DNA from 4 places in the Dickeya sp. CFBP 2040 genome. Region 2 is predicted to be linked to each of the others. Evidence: predicted binding sites of a transcription regulator. Region 2 holds the regulator's gene; each other region holds the start of a gene.
The links. Region 2 encodes CRP, which controls carbon source genes, mostly activating them, when cyclic AMP is high. Its sites were predicted from a motif close to ATGTGANNNNNNTCACAT; they were not measured.
Positions count from the first base shown of each region.

Region 1: the regulator CRP is predicted to act here: its motif matches at 3,720-3,737, upstream of psiE (phosphate-starvation-inducible protein PsiE).
Region 3: the regulator CRP is predicted to act here: its motif matches at 1,961-1,978, upstream of Dpoa2040_RS16255 (ABC-F family ATPase).
Region 4: the regulator CRP is predicted to act here: its motif matches at 1,783-1,800, upstream of Dpoa2040_RS16595 (YfcZ/YiiS family protein).

Region 1 is NZ_JAAVXH010000021.1:43,449-48,698, reverse strand. Features, by position in the region: gene Dpoa2040_RS02955 (autotransporter outer membrane beta-barrel domain-containing protein) at 159-2,132, opposite strand; TPP riboswitch at 2,443-2,539, shown strand; gene Dpoa2040_RS18315 (hypothetical protein) at 2,575-2,835, shown strand; gene thiD (bifunctional hydroxymethylpyrimidine kinase/phosphomethylpyrimidine kinase) at 2,832-3,635, shown strand; gene psiE (phosphate-starvation-inducible protein PsiE) at 3,831-4,238, shown strand; gene yegQ (tRNA 5-hydroxyuridine modification protein YegQ) at 4,428-5,250, opposite strand, start outside.
Region 2 is NZ_JAAVXH010000096.1:22,106-27,355, forward strand. Features, by position in the region: gene Dpoa2040_RS14685 (phosphoribulokinase) at 1-668, shown strand, start outside; gene Dpoa2040_RS14690 (OsmC family protein) at 732-1,139, opposite strand; gene crp (cAMP-activated global transcriptional regulator CRP) at 1,466-2,098, shown strand; gene Dpoa2040_RS14700 (aspartate aminotransferase family protein) at 2,196-3,419, opposite strand; gene Dpoa2040_RS14705 (aminodeoxychorismate synthase component II) at 3,553-4,128, opposite strand; partial or broken gene Dpoa2040_RS14710 (peptidase S8) at 4,315-4,521, opposite strand.
Region 3 is NZ_JAAVXH010000103.1:12,979-18,228, reverse strand. Features, by position in the region: gene Dpoa2040_RS16265 (multicopper oxidase family protein) at 1-513, shown strand, start outside; gene Dpoa2040_RS16260 (PhzF family phenazine biosynthesis protein) at 902-1,783, opposite strand; gene Dpoa2040_RS16255 (ABC-F family ATPase) at 1,998-3,590, shown strand; gene hybO (hydrogenase 2 small subunit) at 4,280-5,250, shown strand, end outside.
Region 4 is NZ_JAAVXH010000103.1:90,269-95,518, reverse strand. Features, by position in the region: gene mlaA (phospholipid-binding lipoprotein MlaA) at 1-45, shown strand, start outside; gene fadL (long-chain fatty acid transporter FadL) at 203-1,471, opposite strand; gene Dpoa2040_RS16595 (YfcZ/YiiS family protein) at 1,871-2,167, shown strand; gene fadI (acetyl-CoA C-acyltransferase FadI) at 2,430-3,743, shown strand; gene fadJ (fatty acid oxidation complex subunit alpha FadJ) at 3,740-5,250, shown strand, end outside.

The DNA of each region.
Region 1 (5,250 bases), on a different contig from region 2:
TATTAATGTTTGTTTCGGTGAGAAGTTCTCTTGTCAGGAAAATTAGTGTGGGTTAATTGTAGGTGAATCATATTTTTCATCATAAATACATGGGGGGTTTTAACCCCATGTATGTACTAAAAATAGCGAAAATATAGGTGAAATTATTCAATTATTATTTATCTGAAAGCATACTCCAGACCGGCACTGACGCCATAGTTTCCTTTCTTGATATTATTACCATCAAACTGACTGGAATATTGCACCCATGTGTGGAGGTTGGTGGTAATATTCATCGTCATTCCTGCATCTGCCGAGTTCCAGTTTTTCTCTGAATCAGCCCCTGGCATAGAAAAGTAGCCGCTCATGGAGTTCAAACCAGCTGTTATCTGCGGAGTATTAGCCATGTAATCGTGATTCCTGGCGATCTCGACGAACGGGATAGTTTCCAAACCGAATACAGACCACTGCCCTTGAGCTCTCCAGCCAATCCCTGAAACCAGAGAATTACGGCGTTGTGCCGAGAACCACATGGCAGAACTATCATCTCCGTGCTCACTGTAGCGGTATACCTTAACGAACTGACGCTCAAGGCGGGCAAAAGGGCCAGTTTTAACCGGCCCAAGACTGAACCACCAGCCGCCATCAATACCCCCTCCAAGGTGATGCCCGTTTACTGAACCAGATTCCTGACGATTGGCCGGGCCGATATGAATAGTGCGATAAACATCATTAAAGTTGGAGCGGCCAGCATTGAAGAAGGTACTCAGCCAGGCATTATCGATGTGATAGACCTCGTAAAGCGCGATGCTGCTGTCATACAGCTTATAACCCGCATCACTAATGTTCGCTGTTTGATTAGACTGGGTCACCACCGCACCTACGTTAAAATTTTCACTCAATTTCACGTCGCCGCCGACCGAGATAAAGCGATTATTACCGTTGGTTGGCAAGGTATTGTCGGTTGAACGGGCGTGGCGGTAATCGCCACCCAAAAATACGCGTGTCTCATTCCCGCGGGTATCGGCCAGAATTTCATTGCGTAGCAGATTGTACTGTGATTTCGTGGCTGCCAGTGGACCCTGGCTCAGCAGCGAGATTTTACCGGGCGCTGCCATTTCAGACAAAACGACACTGGCAAGCATCTTGTAACCACCCGTGGTGGGATGGACATTATCTGCAAAAAGATAGGTATTTTCAGTTCCTTTGGCATAATCTCCGGTTGAGCAGATAAGTGATGATAGGGTGTCACAGGCGCCACGAGTCGTATTGATGATGCCATAGGCTGATGGATTAGCCATGATTTCAGCCATAATTTTATAGGTATTGACAGGAATGATATTAAGCCCATCTTTACTTAGTGTGTCGAGACCGTTGTTTAATGTCTGATTATATTGGCTAACCACGTCCTGATATTTTTTTTCCAGGTGATGACTTATGCCGTCAGGAGTTGCTCCAAGGTTAGGAAGGTTGTAAACCACTACATATTTCCCACCTGCATGATATAGGCTGTTCAATAATGATACTTCTTCCTGCGCTACGGGAATAATCTCCGCTGTTGCTGTGGTGGGGGCGGACTCGTAGATGGCATATATGTCATTGGAGCCTCCCCACATTTGATAAAGTGTTGACGCGCTGGCATGGTTATTTTGCAAGTAACTGTTAACCTGAGATTGGATCGTGCTTGAGAAAAGGATACCCAGCGAATAGTTATTAAGAATACCGGCTCCACCCCAGGCAAAGTCAGTCCCCCCGGAGGATGAAGCAGTGACGGATAAACCTAAGCCATCGGCTACATACATGGCAGTATTTTCTCCAGGATTAGTGGTAAACCTTGAAACACCTAGTCCTAATGTCTGTGAAAGATTACCTGCATCACTCAAACTATCACCAAAAACCACAGCGTTGTTGAACATTGCCGCCTGCACAGGCAGGGTATAAAGGAATAGCACAGTAAAAAGAGGTAATAGTCTTGATGTGACCCATGACATCCAACGTATGTCAATCACACTGTTTTTTATCTTATTAATGAGTAATATATTTTTTTTATTGCTATTTCTCTGGTGAGTTGCAAAGAAAATAGACCGGCGGAAACAGTATGTTGTGTTTTTAATGAACTGAAATATATTGGCGATTTTTTTAATGACCGGCATAAGTCTGATGCTCCTGATTTTTAAATAATGAATGGCGTTATCTACACTGTGGCTTAAATTTTAAATGCAATGGCTCAGGTTTATAATTTAGTGTTGTAATGACATTAATATTTCAGTAGCAATATATGAGATATATCTTATCTATACCTTTCATATTTCAGGTGGCGGGTTATTGGGTTTGTTGTTGATGTCGATTAAAGGATGGTGGTGCTGATTTGTGCCGGGCAAAATGATGAAGCTGGCTGATGCCTGCTACTAACCTTCTTTAATCTGTCATTGATCTTTTTCGCTAATGCTTCCAATAATGGCGTTCGTTGACTCGGGGTGCCCTTCTGCGTGAAGGCTGAGAAAAACCCGTATTACCTGATCTGGATAATGCCAGCGTAGGGAAGTCACGGTATCCCCACCGGTACCGCTTTCTTTCACGCTGGTTGGGAGGTTTATGAACGCTCGATCTGTACGTTTCCCCGCTGCATTCTTCGCAGATTCCCTTGATGCTTTCCGCTCACGCGCGCCGCTGACACATTGTTTTACCCATGAGATGGTGACTGATTTCTGTTCGCAGGAAAGGCACCGCCCTTGTCATGCTACCGCCGCTTGTGTTGTGGTGCTCCGCTTCGGGCAATGGGCGAGTGGCGCGGAGAGCTTCATCCACGCGTTTTCGGATGCGCTCTATACCCTGAACCGGGAGGCATTGGTATGAAACGTCTCAACGCACTGACTATCGCGGGTACTGATCCGAGCGGCGGCGCGGGCATTCAGGCTGACCTCAAAACGTTTTCAGCGCTGGGCGTTTACGGCACCAGCGTGATTACCGCGCTGGTGGCGCAGAATACACGCGGCGTGCAGTCGGTCTATCGCATTGAACCGGCGTTTGTTGCCGCCCAACTGGATTCGGTGCTGAGTGATGTACGCATTGATAGCGCCAAAATCGGCATGTTGGCACAGAGGGATATTGTGGAAGCCGTAGCGGACCGACTGTTGTGCTACCCGGTGCCTTATGTAGTGTTGGATACGGTGATGCTGGCGAAAAGCGGTGATGCGCTACTGGCGCCAGATGCGGTGGAGGTGGTGCGCCAGTTACTGTTGCCGCGTGTATCGCTGATTACCCCCAACCTGCCGGAAGCAGCGGCGCTATTACGGTGCTCGCTTGCTGACGATGAAAGAGACATGCGCCGGCAAGGGGAAGCATTGCTGGCAATGGGGTGTCAGGCGGTATTGATGAAAGGCGGCCACCTGAACGGCAGCGAAAGCCCGGACTGGCTGTTCATGCCGGATGTTGAGCCGGTGCGGTTGAGTACGCCGCGCGTCAACACCCGGCATACGCACGGTACCGGCTGCACGCTGTCGGCTGCGCTGGCAGCGTTGCGACCTCGTCATAATAACTGGCGGGATACCTTGTCCGCCGCGCGGGTCTGGCTGCAAGGGGCGCTGGAGCAGGCGGATTCGCTAGAGGTTGGTTATGGCATCGGCCCGGTACACCATTTTCACCACTGGTGGTAAAGGTGGTGTCCTGATACAAGCGATAAGAAATTTAGATAAATGGTAATAATATTGCATAGACAGCCTGCAGATGACCCGGTAATTTTGTGATCTGTGTCAGATTATTGCCTGTGTGGTGGGGCTAACGCTTGCCGGGTTTTAGAGGCTTTTTTCTGAGCGGTGTTTTCTCTGAATGACAGGACTGAGGAGATGCTCATGGCGGGTTCAGCGCGTGCAGTCATGATTGCCAAAGGGCTACAGACGATACTTAATTTGGGTCTGTTACTGCTGGCGGTGATTTTGGTGATTTTTCTGGGCAAGGAAACCTGGCATTTGGCCTCGGTTCTGCTGGTCAGCAATGAAAAAGAGTCTTCGTATATGCTGATCGAAAGTCTGGTGATTTATTTTCTCTATTTTGAGTTTCTGGCGCTGATCGTGAAGTATTTTCTATCCGGTTATCACTTCCCGCTGCGCTACTTCATTTACATCGGTATTACCGCCATCGTGCGGTTGATTATTGTCGATCATAAAAACCCGGCGGATACCTTTACCTATTCCGGTGCGATCCTGATTTTGGTGATTACGCTCTATCTGGTGAATAGCCCACGCCTGAAGCGGGAGTAAGTAGCCAGAAAAGAAAAAGCCAGCTCAAGGGAGATTGAGCTGGCCAAGGAGGTGGTTCCTAGTAGCATTACTACGCTTATTTTACGTTTTGTATTTTCTCAGCGCTGCAATAATAGCCAGTTAACCATGCCATTGATGTGATCTGATTCTAAAAATTGTCACAATTGGCATTATTTTGTCACTTTTTTGTTATTTCGCGTGTGGATTGCGGGTACTGGTGCCGGGAAGATTACGCAGCAGTAACGCGTATTCCAGTGCGATATCATCCGGCACCGGCAGATACACGATGTGGCCGTCACCCGGTGCGACATCGATAGCCTGACCTTTTTTGTTGAGCAGGGTATCGACAGTGAACTGAATGTTGCCGCCCGGCGTCATCATTTCCACGCTGTCGCCACGGGAGAACTTGTTTTTGACCGCCACTTCTGCCAGCCCATCACGCCGCTTGCCGGTAAATTCTCCGACAAACTGCTGCTGGTCTGATACCGAGTAACCGTAGTCGTAATTCTGGTAATCCTCGTGGACGTGACGGCGCAGGAAGCCTTCGGTATAACCGCGGTGCGCCAGCCCTTCCAGCGTTTGCAGCAGCGTCGGGTCGAATGGTTTGCCGGCTACCGCGTCATCAATGGCGCGGCGGTATACCTGCGCGGTGCGGGCGCAGTAATAGAAGGATTTGGTGCGGCCTTCGATTTTCAGCGAAGCAACCTGCATGTTGGTCAGGCGTTCTACATGCTGAATGGCGCGCAGATCACGTGAGTTCATGATGTAAGTGCCGTGTTCATCTTCAAACGCGCTCATGTATTCACCTGGGCGCTGCTTCTCTTCCAGCATGAATACCTTGTCGGTAGGTGCGCCGATGCCAAGCGTCGGCTCTGGCTGAGCGCTGTCGAGTTGTGTGACGGCAATCGGTTCATGGATGTGCACAATGTTGCCCACCACGTCTTCTTTGCCTTCCTGCACGTTATATTCCCAACGGCAGGCGTTGGTGCAGGTGCCCTGATTGGGGTCGCGT
Region 2 (5,250 bases):
ATTTTGGGCCGGAAGCCAATGACTTCTGCCAACTGGAAAACACCTTTATCGAATACGGTCGTAGTGGCACCGGGCAGACCCGCAAATACCTGCACACTTACGACGAAGCCATTCCCTACAATCAGGTCCCAGGCACCTTTACCCCTTGGGAACCAATACCAGAGCCGACCGACCTGTTGTTCTACGAGGGGCTACATGGCGGCGTGGTGACTGCTCAGCATAATGTGGCGCAGCACGTTGATCTGCTGGTCGGCGTGGTGCCGATAGTCAACCTGGAGTGGATTCAGAAGCTGGTGCGTGATATCAACGAACGCGGCCACTCCCGCGAAGCGGTCATGGATTCCGTTGTGCGGTCGATGGAAGATTACATCACCCATATCACCCCACAGTTTTCTCGTACCCACATCAACTTCCAGCGCGTGCCAACGGTAGATACCTCTAACCCGTTTGCCGCCAAAGCCATTCCGTCGATGGACGAAAGTTTTGTGGTGATCCACTTTCAGGGCCTGGACCATATTGACTACCCCTACCTGCTGGCGATGTTGCAGGGCTCGTTCATTTCTCACATCAATACGCTGGTGGTGCCGGGCGGTAAAATGGGGCTGGCGATGGAGCTTATCATGACGCCACTGGTGCAGCGGCTAATGGAAGGCAATCACATTGATTAAGCGATGCGACGGATTAAGCGGTGCGGCGGTTAAGTGAAAGACTCGCCGCCGCGTGCCGGCCCGTTAATCAAGCGCGATCACTTCATGACTGTGGGTTACCTTAACCGCTTTTTCCAACATCAGCGCCACAGAGCAGTATTTTTCAGCCGACAACGACACCGCACGTTCGACAACCTTATCGTTCAATCCTTTGCCGGTAACGATAAAGTGCAGATTGATGGCAGTGAACAGGCGCGGCGCTTCTTCACGACGTTCCGAGGTCAGGCGAACCTCGCAGTCTGCCACATCATGACGACCTTTTTGCAGAATAGACACCACATCAATGGCGCTACATCCACCTGCTGCCATCAGCACCATTTCCATCGGACTGGGCGCTTTATCACCAGCGTTGCCATCCATCAGCAGTTGATGCCCGGAAGCGGACTCGCCAAGAAACGTTAACCCTTCAACCCATTTCACCCGAGCCTGCATAATTTTGTCCTCAATCAATTATTTTTGAAATTTTACACCGCTTATGTATAAAAAAGCCTGATAATCAGAGCTTAATCATGCTGAAGCGAGACAACACGAGACACTACTCTCAACCTGTGTTACAAACAAAAGCGTAAGCCGATGTGTATTGCGTCTCTGCCTGACCTGCCACCGGCTTGCTGGCGTCATCTGATAGACAGCCTCAGTATATTTCCTGACGTCATTCCGCCAGGACGGAATTGAATTATAACTATGTTATCACGCCGTACAGGGAACTCTGAGCCCTGTGATTTGCGCAGTGAATTAACAACAGAGGATAACAGCGAATGGTTCTCGGCAAACCGCAAACAGACCCGACTCTCGAATGGTTCCTTTCTCATTGCCACATTCACAAGTACCCATCGAAGAGCACCCTGATTCATCAGGGTGAAAAAGCAGAGACGCTTTACTACATCGTGAAAGGCTCGGTTGCCGTGCTGATCAAGGATGAAGAAGGCAAGGAAATGATTCTGTCTTATCTGAATCAAGGCGATTTTATTGGAGAACTTGGCTTATTCGAAGACGGACAGGAACGCAGTGCGTGGGTTCGGGCAAAAACAGCCTGCGAAGTCGCTGAGATTTCTTATAAAAAATTCCGCCAGCTCATTCAGGTCAACCCGGATATTCTGATGCGGTTGTCCTCGCAGATGGCGCGGCGCTTGCAGGTGACTTCGCAGAAAGTCGGCAATCTGGCGTTCCTCGACGTAACCGGTCGTATCGCACAAACTCTGCTCAATTTGGCTAAACAGCCGGACGCCATGACTCACCCGGATGGTATGCAGATCAAGATCACCCGTCAGGAAATCGGCCAAATTGTTGGCTGTTCCCGCGAAACGGTGGGTCGTATCCTGAAGATGCTGGAAGATCAGAACTTGATCTCCGCACACGGTAAAACCATCGTCGTGTACGGCACTCGCTGATTTATCATCAGTTGGATTGTTGGATTGAAAAGAGCGTGCCATGGCACGCTCTTTTCGTTTCAGTCGGTTCAGTCGTTTCAGTCGAAGGCAACAGCGATTACGCGCCCTTCACCACCTGCGCTACCGCTTTTGCAAACAGCGCCATTCCCTGATCGATCTCTTCCGGGGTAATCACCAGCGACGGCACAAAACGGATGACGTCCGGCCCCGCCACCAGAATCATCAACCCCAGTTCCGCCGATGCCGCCAGGAAGTCACGGGCGCGGCCATGCCAGACCGGTTTCAGTTGTGCGCCCAGTAACAGCCCCATGCCGCGGATTTCATCGAAAATATCGTACTGTGTGTTGATCTGCTCCAGCGCGGACACAAAGCGCGCGTGGCGATCCATCACGCCGGACAGCACTTCCGGCGTATTGATCACATCCAGCGCCGCTTCCGCCACCGCACAGGCCAGCGGATTGCCACCGTAAGTCGTGCCATGCGTACCGACCGCCATCACTGATGCAATCTCTTCCGTGGTCAGCATCGCGCTAATCGGGAAACCGCCGCCCAGCGCTTTAGCGGTGGTCAAAATGTCTGGCGTGATGCCGTAATGCATATAAGAGAACAGTTTACCGCTGCGGCCCATACCACACTGCACTTCATCAAACACCAGCAGCGCCTGATACTGGTCGCACAGTTCGCGCACACCGTTGAGGAAAGCTGGCGTAGCTGGCGTGATGCCGCCTTCGCCCTGAATCGGCTCCAGCACCACTGCGCAGGTGTGATCGTCCATCACCGCTTTTACCGCATCCAGATCGTTGAACGGCACATGCACGATATCCGCCGGTTTCGGGCCGAAGCCATCGGCGTATTTCGGCTGACCGCCGACAGATACGGTAAACAGCGTACGGCCATGAAACGATTGGTAAAACGAAATGATTTTGGTTTTGTACGGGCTATGGCGGGTAATGGCGTAATGCCGTGCCAGTTTGAACGCCGCTTCATTAGCTTCCGCGCCGGAGTTGGCGAAAAATACGCGGTCGGCAAAGGTGGCATTGATCAGTTTGGTAGCCAGACGCAGCGCTGGCTCGTTGGTGAATACGTTGCTGGTGTGCCACAGGGTTTCACCCTGTTCTTTCAACGCCGCCACCAGTGCCGGATGGCAATGCCCCAGCGCCGTTACCGCGATGCCGCCGGAAAAATCGATATATTCTTTGCCCTGCTGATCCCAGACACGGCTCCCTTTGCCTTTTACCGGCACAAACTGCGCGGGTGCATAAACCGGAAGAATTACCTTATCGTAAGTATCCCGTGTTACTGCTGCTTTCTCTGTCGCCATTTGCTGCCCCGTTGTCATATCCCGTAGTGTGGAGTGAAGATCTTAAGTGAAAATATAATCAATAAATATGCATAAAAAATCAAAAATAGGCAATCGTTAATCTGATATGCCCAGATTTGAGTCCGCTATCTGATTATAAATAAAGGAAATTTTTCAGCAGTTGATGCCCCTGCTGGCTGAGAATGCTCTCCGGGTGGAACTGTACGCCTTCCAGCGGCAATGTGCGATGACGCACCCCCATTATCTCATCGACCACCTCGTCGGTTCCGGTCCAGGCGGTCACCTCAAAACAATCGGGTAGCGTATTCTTTTCCAGAATCAGCGAGTGATAGCGGGTGACGGTCAGCGGGTCTGCCAGCCCGGCGAACACACCGCAACCGGTATGCCGCACCGGCGAGGTTTTGCCGTGCATCACCTGACGGGCGCGCACCACCCGTGCGCCAAACGCCTGCCCCAACGCCTGATGTCCCAGACACACGCCCAGAATCGGCAGTTGACCGGCAAAATGGCGGATGGCCGCCAGCGAAATCCCGGCGTCGTCCGGCGTACAAGGGCCGGGGGAAATCACCAGCCGCTGCGGCGATAACCGCTCGATGTCCGCCAGCGTCAGCGTATCATTACGCCTGACCAGCACCTTCGCCCCCAACTCACAAAAATACTGGTACAGGTTGTAGGTAAAGGAGTCATAGTTATCGATAATCAGCAGCATGTCTTTATCTATCAGCAGATGAATTGACGTTATGATCGTCGCCAACATCAAGTCTAATGGCGCATGATGTCGCGTGAATACTGACGCTGAGTCTGAAGAGTTGGGAGGCGGTTGTCCAGACACGAGGCTGAAACAACCGGAACAGAAAGTAAATAAATGACGCGGTATCAGTAACAGAAAACTCGATCATAGCGTACCGATGATGAACGGCATGACGTTGCTGACGTCAACGGTGTAACGATACAAATTGGCGTGCAGCAGTGCGAGGTGTTCTTTCGGATTGAAGAACTCCAGCACCAGGTCCCAGCAATCGGATTCCGGATAGCTTACCGGGCTGAGTGTCGCGCTAATCTTGTTCAGGAATAATCCTTCAGCAAAAGATTTTCTAAACAATCATCTCCCTTTTCGGTTACCGACCCGCACCGACCAAAATCGGCTCAACACCATTAAAAAATGCAAATCCATATTTTGAAACGTAGTTCCAATTATTGCACTATCCAATTTACACACAAATATTACGTTTACCCACCAATAAACATTAATTTTATTTATTAAAAAATATCTATCATCCACCACTACGGAGACAGGGAATTATGCTGCGCCTCAGTGAACACTGAGCCGTCAGATCATGGCAGAGGGAGGAGATATAGCTTATAACATAAACAAAACAATAACATCCATACAGATATGGTCGCTACCGAACGGACCACCTGTCCGATCTTTTTTAGTTCGGACTAAATAACCCGACGATCAATTCAATATGGCATGGCATTTCACATTAATCGAATAATTAATTTTTTTAATTTCCAAAAGCTATAAGCAACAGGTCGGAACTCAGACCACAAAAAGTGATTCCTGTCAAAATACGAGAAAACATAACCGATACTAATAATGAAATACCATTTCAACTATTGAAATGTCCAATTTTTGAGCTAAAACTGAGCGCAGGTTGATTCATGCTATTCGGTTTTACTTATCCATCCTTTGAATAATTCGTGTGACTGAAAGGCCGTTATGCCCCGTCAACATGAAACAGATGGGTATATCCCTATCGCATCAACCATAAGTAAGGGCATGTGGAACGATAAATGCCCATTTCACATTTTTTCAAAAAACAGGAAC
Region 3 (5,250 bases), on a different contig from region 2:
CAACCGAATAAAGCCAATATCTTCGCTATCGGCCATGACTTTGGCGTGGAGAAAGTGAACGGTGTATGGTTGCCGAAACAGCTCAACGCTTATGATCCTAAGCGCATTGATATGACGTTGCCATTATGGGCATCGCAAGAATGGGAACTGCGTTCATACAGTGTCAGCCATCCATTTCATATTCACGTGAATCCGTTTCAGATTGTGGCGATTTACGATCCTCAAGGGCGTGATGTCAGCTTGCCTGGTGTTACAGAAGCCGATGGCGACAGCCAGTTTGCTGGCTTGAAAGGGCAGTGGAAAGACACGATTTTCGTCAAAACTAATTTGCTGCCCGGCCAATTGACCGGTAAGCCGCAAAACTATTACCGCGTATTGTTAAGAACTCGCTATCAGCGCTATATCGGTGAGTTTGTACTGCACTGCCACATTTTGGATCACGAAGATCAAGGGATGATGGAAAATGTCGAGATTGTGCTGTCACAGGAGCAAAAAGCAGCGCATCGCCAGTGAAATCATCAGGAATCAGCGATGGGGATGACGAATGTTGTGGGGTAATGCTGAAAAGGGATGAAAAAACTAAAGCCGCCTGAATGCAAAAAGGCGGCTTTTAGTCTGCGGCGTTCATATCAAAACGGGCTAATGATGGAACCAATACGTTCGCAGTAGCCAACGTAGATATCGCCCAGTTTTTTGAAAAAATTGATCAATGAGCTCATGGTTGTCTCCATTATCGTCGTTAGTGTTTTATGTGATGCTTGTCACGGTTTTGATGATAATGGATAGAAAACGTCATTTCAACTTTTTTGTGACAAAAGTCACATTATTATTACGGCGATGTCATCGTGAGGTGAGTCACGGGCCGTCGTTTTGGCAGCGCTCCAACTGACAGAAATGTGCGTTATAAGGTAATTTCACCGTTAATCAACGTGTTACTGTGACCACCAATCCATGGCTGGCCGTCAATATAGGAAACATTGACCCGGCCATCGCGGTATAGCATGGTGCCCTGACGTACCCGATAACCGAGCTTGTGGTCCGCTTGTTCCGGCAACGAGCTGTGCTGAATCACTCTGGCGATACAGGCGTTGGCACTGCCGGTCACCGGGTCTTCCACCACCGTATCATTGATCATAAAAAAGGCTCGTACTTCATAGTCGGTTGGGTTGCCGTTGTCGTGCGGTCCGTAGATCGCTACGCCATTGGTTTGGCCGAGTTGCTGCAAGCGTTGCAGATGAGTGGCGTTAGGACGAGCCTCCAGGCAGGCGCGCGCGCTTTCCATTCGTACCGTCAGCCAGCGGATCCCCATCTGTACGTTGACCGGGCGATGGCCCGGATGACGTAAATGGCTGCCGATCGCACTATCGAGCAACGCGTAATATTGCGGGTCAAGTTCTGTCATCGTGGCGTCCGGTGCGTGAAACGCAAGTTGGCCATCATCGCCAATCACCACCGGCACTAACCCGATACCGCATTGCTGGATGAGTTGATGCGGTACATGCGGTGTCAGGCCAGACTCCAGCAGTGCATGTGCCGTCCCCAGCGTTGGATGACCCGCGAACGGCAACTCTTCCGATGGGGTGAAAATACGCACCCGATAATCGGCCAGTGGGTTGTCCGGCGGCAGAACAAACGTGGTTTCCGATAAATTGGTCCAGTGAGCAATGGATTGCATCTGTTCATCGCTGAGGCCGTCGGCGTCCAGAATGACGGCCAGCGGATTGCCTTTAGCGGGATGAGAGCTGAACACATCGACCTGTTTAAAACGGCGTGATGACGGCATCTGATTTTTTTCCTTCTGCGATTCGTGACAATGCTCATTATGTACGCCTGACCATGTGCTGTCGTGTCTATTGTCGGCTGTGGGCAGCGCAAGGGAACGTAAAGGAGAGAGGTGACATTATGTTTGATTAAAAAATGTACGATGATCGCCGGGATTCTGCCTCCCGATTGTGGCATAATGCGCGCCAAATCACATTCCTAATCGAGTAAGTGCTGTGCTGGTAACCAATAATATTACGATGCAATTCGGCAGTAAGCCGTTGTTTGAGAACATTTCTGTCAAGTTCGGCGGCGGTAACCGCTATGGATTGATCGGCGCCAACGGCTGCGGTAAATCCACATTCATGAAGATCCTCGGCGGCGATCTGGTGCCGAGCGCGGGCAACGTCGCTATCGATCCGAACGAGCGGATTGGTAAATTGCGTCAGGATCAGTTCGCGTTTGAACAATACAGCGTGCTGGATACGGTGATTATGGGGCACGTCGAACTGTGGGAAGTGAAAGAGGAACGTGACCGTATTTATGCGCTGGGTGAAATGAGCGAAGAAGATGGCTACCGGGTGGCTGATCTGGAAGTCAAATACGGCGAGATGGACGGTTACAGTGCTGAATCGCGCGCGGGTGAACTGCTGTTGGGAGTGGGCATTCCGCTGGAGCAGCACTACGGGCCAATGAGCGAAGTTGCCCCAGGTTGGAAACTGCGTGTGCTGCTGGCGCAGGCATTGTTCTCCAATCCGGATATTCTGCTGCTGGACGAACCGACCAACAACCTGGATATCGATACCATCCGCTGGCTGGAGCAGGTGCTGAATGAACGTAACAGCACGATGATCATCATTTCCCATGACCGTCACTTCCTTAATATGGTCTGTACCCATATGGCGGATCTGGACTACGGCGAGCTGCGCATTTATCCCGGTAACTACGACGAGTACATGACAGCAGCAACACAAGCGCGTGAGCGTCTGCTGGCGGATAACGCGAAGAAGAAGGCACAGATTGCCGAATTGCAGTCGTTTGTCAGCCGTTTTAGCGCTAATGCCTCCAAATCGCGTCAGGCGACTTCCCGTGCGCGTCAGATAGAGAAAATCCAACTGGAAGAAGTGAAGGCATCCAGCCGTCAGAACCCGTTTATTCGTTTCGAGCAGGACAAGAAACTGTTCCGTAATGCGCTGGAAATTGACGGACTCACGAAAGGCTTTGATAACGGGCCGCTGTTCAGCCAGATAAAAATGTTGATTGAGGTGGGTGAAAAGGTGGCGATTCTCGGTACTAACGGTATCGGTAAATCCACCTTGCTGAAAACACTGGTTGGTGAACTAGCGCCGGAATCCGGCACCGTCAAATGGTCGGAAAACGTGCGTATTGGTTATTACGCTCAGGATCACGAGTACGAATTTGACGGCGACTTGACGGTGTTTGACTGGATGAGCCAGTGGAAGCAGGAGAGTGACGACGAGCAGGCGGTACGCAGCGTGTTAGGGCGTCTGCTGTTTTCTCAGGATGATATCCGCAAGAAGGTCAAGGTGCTGTCCGGTGGTGAAAAAGGTCGGATGCTGTTTGGCAAGCTGATGATGCAAAAACCCAATATTCTGGTGATGGACGAACCGACCAACCACCTGGATATGGAATCCATCGAGTCGCTGAATATGGCGCTGGAATTGTATCAGGGCACGCTACTGTTTGTGTCGCATGACCGTGAATTCGTCAGTTCGCTGGCGACCCGCATTGTGGAAATCATGCCGGGTAAAGTGATTGATTTCAGCGGCAGTTATGAAGATTATCTGCGTAGTCGCGGAATCGAATAATATTCTGTGTTTCCAGAAAAAGCAGTCGCCTGTCGGCTGCTTTTTTTATTGGCTAAAATGTGAAACAGGATGAGGAACATCCTGAATAAAAAACAACCGCAGCGTACAATTTTATCTTTCGGTTCAACAGCGATATTATCTGGCGATTTTACTTTTAAAAGTAAAGTATCTAATGTAGCTATATTGGTTGGTGAAGACATGATGAATGTATACCCGTCATACTTCAAGTTGCTGGTGCGTTGGCTGCCCTCGCTCACCCCAATCACTTACTTGAGTAAGCTCCTGGGGATTCACTCGGTTGCTGCCTTCCTGCAACTCAAATTATTTAGGGTATAATTCAATAACAATAAAATAAAACCCACCAAAGAGGACATTGATTGAAATGATTAAAAATCAAATGGATAATAATTTTATTATAACTGATATAAGTTACAGTTAAATCGATTAAGCTACTGTAGTTCACAGAAAAATATTTGCTTTGTTACGTGTTGAGATGCCTTCTCATTTAATTTGGCAGATTGCGCGTTCGAAAAATAAATATCGCGGAGATCCTCACAGAAGACACATAAATAAAATGGTTATTCCCCGGCCAATTGATAGAGATCAAGTTGGTGATGTTATTCCCCTCATTATTCTATGCCGGCACGGAAATGTGTTACTCCGACTTGGCTACAGGAGAATAATAAAGAATGAATGGGGAAAATATGATGCTTTCCCGTCACGGCATCAATCGCCGCGATTTTATGAAGCTATGTGCCGCACTTGCCGCCACCATGGGGTTGAAAGAGGCCGCCGCCGCAGAAATGGCCCAGTCACTGACGTCTCCCCAGCGTCCGCCGGTGATCTGGATTGGCGCACAGGAATGTACCGGATGTACGGAATCCCTGCTGCGTTCGACCCACCCGACCATTGAAAATCTGCTGCTGAATACTATCTCGCTGGAATACCACGAAGTCCTCTCCGCCGCGTTTGGTGAGCAGGCGGAAGAAAACAAACACCGTGCTATCGAACAGTACAAAGGTAAATACGTACTGGTGGTAGACGGTTCCATTCCGCTAAAAGATGGCGGTATCTACTGCATGGTGGCCGGCAAGCCGATTGTCGAGCACATCCGTGCCGCTGCCGAACATGCCGCCGCCATTGTCGCCATTGGTTCCTGCTCTGCCTGGGGCGGGGTGCCAGCCAGTGGTTCTAACCCGACGGGGGCCGCTAGCTTGCAGACGGTGCTGCCGGGTAAAACCGTTATCAACATTCCTGGGTGCCCACCCAACCCGCATAACTTCCTGGCGACGATAGCGCACATCATCACTTATCAGCGTGCGCCAGCGCTCGACAGCCAGAATCGCCCCTCCTTCGCCTATGCTCGCCTGATTCACGAAAACTGCGAGCGCCGTCCACATTTCGATGCCGGTCGTTTCGCCAAAGAGTTTGGCGATGAAGGGCACCGTCAGGGGTGGTGCCTCTACCATCTGGGGTGTAAGGGACCGGAAACCTACGGCAACTGTTCAACGCTGGAGTTCTGCGACGTAGGCGGCGGTATCTGGCCGGTGGGGATTGGTCATCCGTGTTATGGCTGCAACGAGCAGGGCATCGGGTTTACCAAGGGTATTTTCCAGTTGGCTAACGTGGAAAATCCGACGCCGCGTGTTGAAAAGCCGTT
Region 4 (5,250 bases), on a different contig from region 2:
AAAGCGATTGAAGGCAGCCTGGACGAAATTGATTCAGGTAAGTAAGTGGTTTTGAGTTAACTACGTGTTTTTAGTATTGCAAGGGCACCTTCGGGTGCCTGTTGCCACGAATGCATCAGTGAAGCTGAAATACACAATCCGCTTTGATAAAAACCAAAGGCCGCAATTGCGGCCTTTGTTACGAACGGGGTGAAGCGAACGGTTAGAAACTGTAGTTGAAGTTCACGCCATACAGCCACGCTCGACCTTCAGAAGTAAAGGTGTAAGAGGGCAGGTTAGCTGCAACGCCGGGTTCGTGAATAGTAACTTTTTGGCCGTGCATGTAAGACACACCCACATCGACCGACATGTCTTTATTAAAGGTGTAAGTGGTGCCTGCGCTCAGCCACAGACGATCTTGGTCTGGAATAGAGATGGTGCGTTTATCAGCCGGAACCGGGCTGTCGTCAAACGCGATACCGGTACGGAATGTCCAATTATTGTCGTAGTAGTACGTTGTTCCCAGCGCAATGCGGTAGGCATCGTGGAAACCTTCATCTTTCTGGAATCGTTGCTGGCCGTTGCTGTCGGTGGCGCGCAGCTCCTTGAACGAGCTCCAACTGGAGTAGGCCAGACTGTAGTGAACTGCCCATTGTGGGGCAACGCGGTGGTAAGCGGAGACCTCCCACATTTCCGGCAGGTTGAGCGTCAGCCTGGCAGGGATGGTGACGCCGTTGGTGCCACGAAGCGTTGGCGGCAGAGCACTTCTGAAGGAACCGTTGAAGTCGATATCGACTTTGGAACGATAGCTCAGGCCGAAACGGTTGTTTTTATCCAGCTCATACAACACGCCGGCGTTCCAGCCATAACCCCATTCCTTGCCATCCATATGGGTGATTTCAGCGGTCGGAGTCACTCGCAGCGCAGGGGCAACTTCACCCGCATTACGCACAATCTTGGCATCGGCGTACACGGCGTTGACGCCGAGACCAAAACTGAAATGCTGATTGAGGCGATAGGCGGCACTCAGGTTCAGGTTAGAGGTTTTCAGGTCGGTTTTGCCAGCGATGGAGCCGGCGCTGAAGTCATCGCTAAATTCAGTTGCCAGACCGAAGTTGGTGGTAGCGGAAGCGCCGACTGCCCACTGGTCGTTCAGCGGCATAATGAAATGCAGGTTGGGCACCCAGGCGTGTGGCGCGATGTTGCTGGCGCTGGCGTCGCGACCAGTGCTGCTGCTGCCGCGCAGGTCGATGTCCGGGTTTATATAGGTCACGCCACCGGAAAAGGTCGGACGATCAAACATCGTCATTGTTGCCGGGTTGCGGCTGCCGGAGGCGGCGTTGTCTGCGATGGCGCTTTCACCTGAGAAGGCGCGCCCCAGACCGGATGAGGAAAACTCATTCAACTGGAAACCGGCAGCGGTTGCATTGGATGCCATTAGCGCCAGCGCCACAGCAAGTGATGTTTTCTTTAACAGGACTTTCTGGCTCATGACCGAAACCTCACTGAACGTTTGTAATTTTTGTTAAGCGTGTAACAAGGGACGCGCATTGTAGGGGGGGCTAGTGGGCTGACAAATCAGACCAGTTGCGAGAAGTATAAAAGTAAAAACACGAAATGTTTTATTTTGGTTCCGTAAATGTTGCAAAAATGATTAAGAAATTAGATCTGGTTAACAAATTGTGTGATTTTATTTGAGTTTTTTAGCTCATTTAATTGAAAGTTAACGAAAAATTGTGATGGTGGTCACGTGGTAACCCTTTAATTGGTAAGTGCTAGTGATAGACGGTCGGGGTGAGTAAAATGGGAGCCAGATTACATTGATAGCCGGACTGGATTGATAGCTTGCTTCCAACTGTGGAAGCGGCTGTTGCCGTAGAGGAGTTTTGCCATGACAAATGCGATTAACAAATGTAGCGCGGAAGAAACTGCCGCCTGTTGCTGTGTGGATGTGGGAACCGTAATGGATAACACCGACTGCACCGCTTCCTATAGCCGTGTATTTACCAGCCGCAGCGACGCGGAACAAACACAACAGCAATTGACGGAAAAAGCCCGTTCGGTTGAGTCTGAACCTTGCGGGATTGATGCTCGCCTGTCTGAAGCGGAAGGGGGGGTTAAACTGGATATGGATTTCACGTTCAGTTGCCAGGCAGAAACCCTGATCTTCCAACTGGGCTTGCGCTAACTGCCCTTCTATCGTGCTAACCGCACACCCGACCTCGCTTTGCGCCTGATTCGCTGAGCGAGGCCGTATTCCCCACCACGTTCAATTTCATTAATTCCCTCTGCGTGGATTACCTTTAGTTGCCTTATTTCCGGCGGTGGATGCGTGCGGGAAGCGTGGCGAGGCTCGCTGTTTGATATCGGTTTGTTTGCATAATGTGATCTTCGGGTTAACAATGAGTTCAGGCCCAATCGGTCTCTGAAAAGGGATGGACTTCATGGTTATGCGCGACGTTACGCCGCTGCTCACCCGGCGCGGTGATCGCATTGCGATTGTCAGTGGATTGAGAACACCGTTTGCCCGGCAGGCAACGGCTTATCATGGGATTCCGGCGCTGGAATTGGGTAAGCTGGTCGTTAATGAATTGCTGCTTCGTAGCGGCATTGAGCCGGAGCAGGTAGAGCAACTAGTGTTTGGGCAGGTAATTCAGATGCCCGAAGCACCTAATATTGCGCGTGAAATCGTGCTGGGCAGCGGCATGAGCGTGCATACCGATGCTTACAGCGTTTCCCGTGCCTGCGCCACCAGCTTTCAGGCGGTCGCTAACGTGGCGGAAAGTATTCTGGCCGGTACTATCAACATCGGCATTGCTGGTGGCGCCGATTCGGCTTCGGTGCTGCCGATTGGCGTTAGCAAGGCGTTGGCGCGAACGCTGGTAGACCTGTCGCGTGCCAGAACGCTCTGCCAGCGGTTGTCGCTGTTCAGCCGTTTGCGTCCACGGGATTTACTGCCGGTGGCGCCCGCCGTAGCGGAGTATTCCACCGGGTTGCGCATGGGGGATACCGCTGAGCAGATGGCGAAAGATTATCGTATCAGTCGTGACGAGCAAGACGCCTTTGCCCATCTCTCCCATCAGCGCGCTACGCAAGCCTGGGCTGATGGCGTACTGCGTGATGAGGTGATGACCGCCTGGGTGCCACCCTATAAACAAGCCATCAATGAAGACAACACGATTCGTCGTGACAGCGCACCGGAACAGTACTCCCGTCTTAAACCTGCCTTTGATCGCCGCTACGGCAGCGTCACCGCTGGCAACAGTTCGCCGTTAACCGACGGCGCCGCCGCCGTGTTGCTGATGAGCGAATCTTGCGCCAGCGAACTGAAACTGACGCCGCTTGGTTACCTGCGCAGCTATGCATTTAGCGCCATTGCGGTACAGCAGGACATGCTGGCAGGACCGGCTTACGCCACTCCGCTGGCGCTTGATAGGGCGGGGATTCAGCTCGATGATCTGGCGTTGATTGACATGCATGAAGCCTTTGCCGCTCAAACGCTGGCTAATCTGCATCTGTTTGCCAGCGCCGAATTTGCCCGTAATACGCTGGGGCGTAGTGCGCCGCTGGGCGAGGTGGACAGGACGCGCTTTAATGTCCGTGGCGGTTCGCTTGCTTACGGACATCCGTTTGCCGCAACCGGCGCACGTATGATCACCCAAACATTGCATGAATTGCGCCGACGGGGCGGGGGATTGGGGCTGGTTACCGCTTGCGCAGCAGGTGGACTGGGGGCAGCCATGGTGCTGGAGGTAACGCAATGACCGAACGGATGCTGATGAGCCAGGTGAGTGAACATGACCTACAAGCCGCTTTCCAACTGACATTACGCCCCGATCATATTGGGATTATCACCGTGGATGTTCCCGGTGAAAAAGTGAATACCCTGCGAGCGGAATTTGCTGAACAAATGCGTGCGGTGCTGGCGCAAGCCGTTCAGCACAGTGGCTTGCAGGGGCTGATTATTCTTTCTGGCAAACCTGCGTCGTTTATCGCCGGGGCGGATATCGGCATGTTGGATGCCTGTTCCGATGTTGCGACAGCACAGCAGCTGGCTAAAACCGGTCAGGAAACACTGGAGATGATCGCTCGTCTGCCGTTCCCGGTGGTCGCCGCCATTCATGGCGCTTGTCTGGGCGGCGGGTTGGAGCTGGCACTGGCCTGCGATTATCGCCTCTGCACGCCGGACGACAGTACCCGCCTTGGGTTGCCGGAAGTACAGTTAGGATTATTGCCGGGGGCGGGCGGAACCCAACGACTTCCGCGTTTGATAGGCGTGGATCAGGCGCTGGAATTGATATTGACCGGGCGACAACTGCGGGCTGCTCAGGCGCGGCGGATCGGGCTGGTGGACGATGTCGTGCCGCCGGGTGTATTGCTGGAGGCATCGCTGGGGTTCATCCGTCGTGGTAAACGGCAAACCACCTCACCCGGCTGGCGGCATCGGTTACTGATGCTGCCGTACGTGCGCCGCTGGTTGTTTGAACGGGTGCGCCGGCAGACTCGCCTAAAAACGCAGGGCAATTACCCAGCGACGGAGCGCATCATTGAGGTGGTGCGTCGTGGTCTGGAACAGGGGAGTCAGGCGGGTTATCAGGCTGAAGCCCACGCTTTTGGCCAACAGGTGATGTCGCCGGAGTCCGTGGCGTTGCGGCGACTGTTTTTTACCACCACGGCGTTGAAAAAAGATCCGGGGGCATCAGTTGCACCCGGTCCATTGCGCCGGGTTGGCGTACTGGGCGGCGGTTTGATGGGAGGTGGTATCGCCGGTGTTACCGCGCTTAACGGTCAGTTGCCGGTCAGGATTAAAGATATTCATGAGCAAGGCATCACTCAGGCGCTGAACCACAGCTGGCAACGATTAAGCAAGCAGGTTGCGCGTCGTCGCATGACGCCTGCGGAACAACGCAGACAAATGAGCCTGCTTTCCGGCGGCACCGATTACCGGGGGTTTGAGCATGTTGATGTGGTCGTGGAGGCGGTATTTGAGGATATGGCACTCAAGCAACAGATGGTGCGGGAAGTCGAAGCAATGACGCCGCCGCATACCGTGTTTGCCACCAATACCTCGTCGTTGCCGATTCATCAGATTGCCGCTGATGCCAGTCGCCCTGGACAGGTGATCGGCCTGCACTATTTCAGCCCGGTGGACAAGATGCCGCTGGTTGAGGTGATTCCCCATGCCGGGACTGGCGAGCAGACGCTCTCCACCACGGTGGTGCTGGCGAAAAAGCAGGGAAAAACCGTGATTGTGGTGGCGGATAAAGCCGG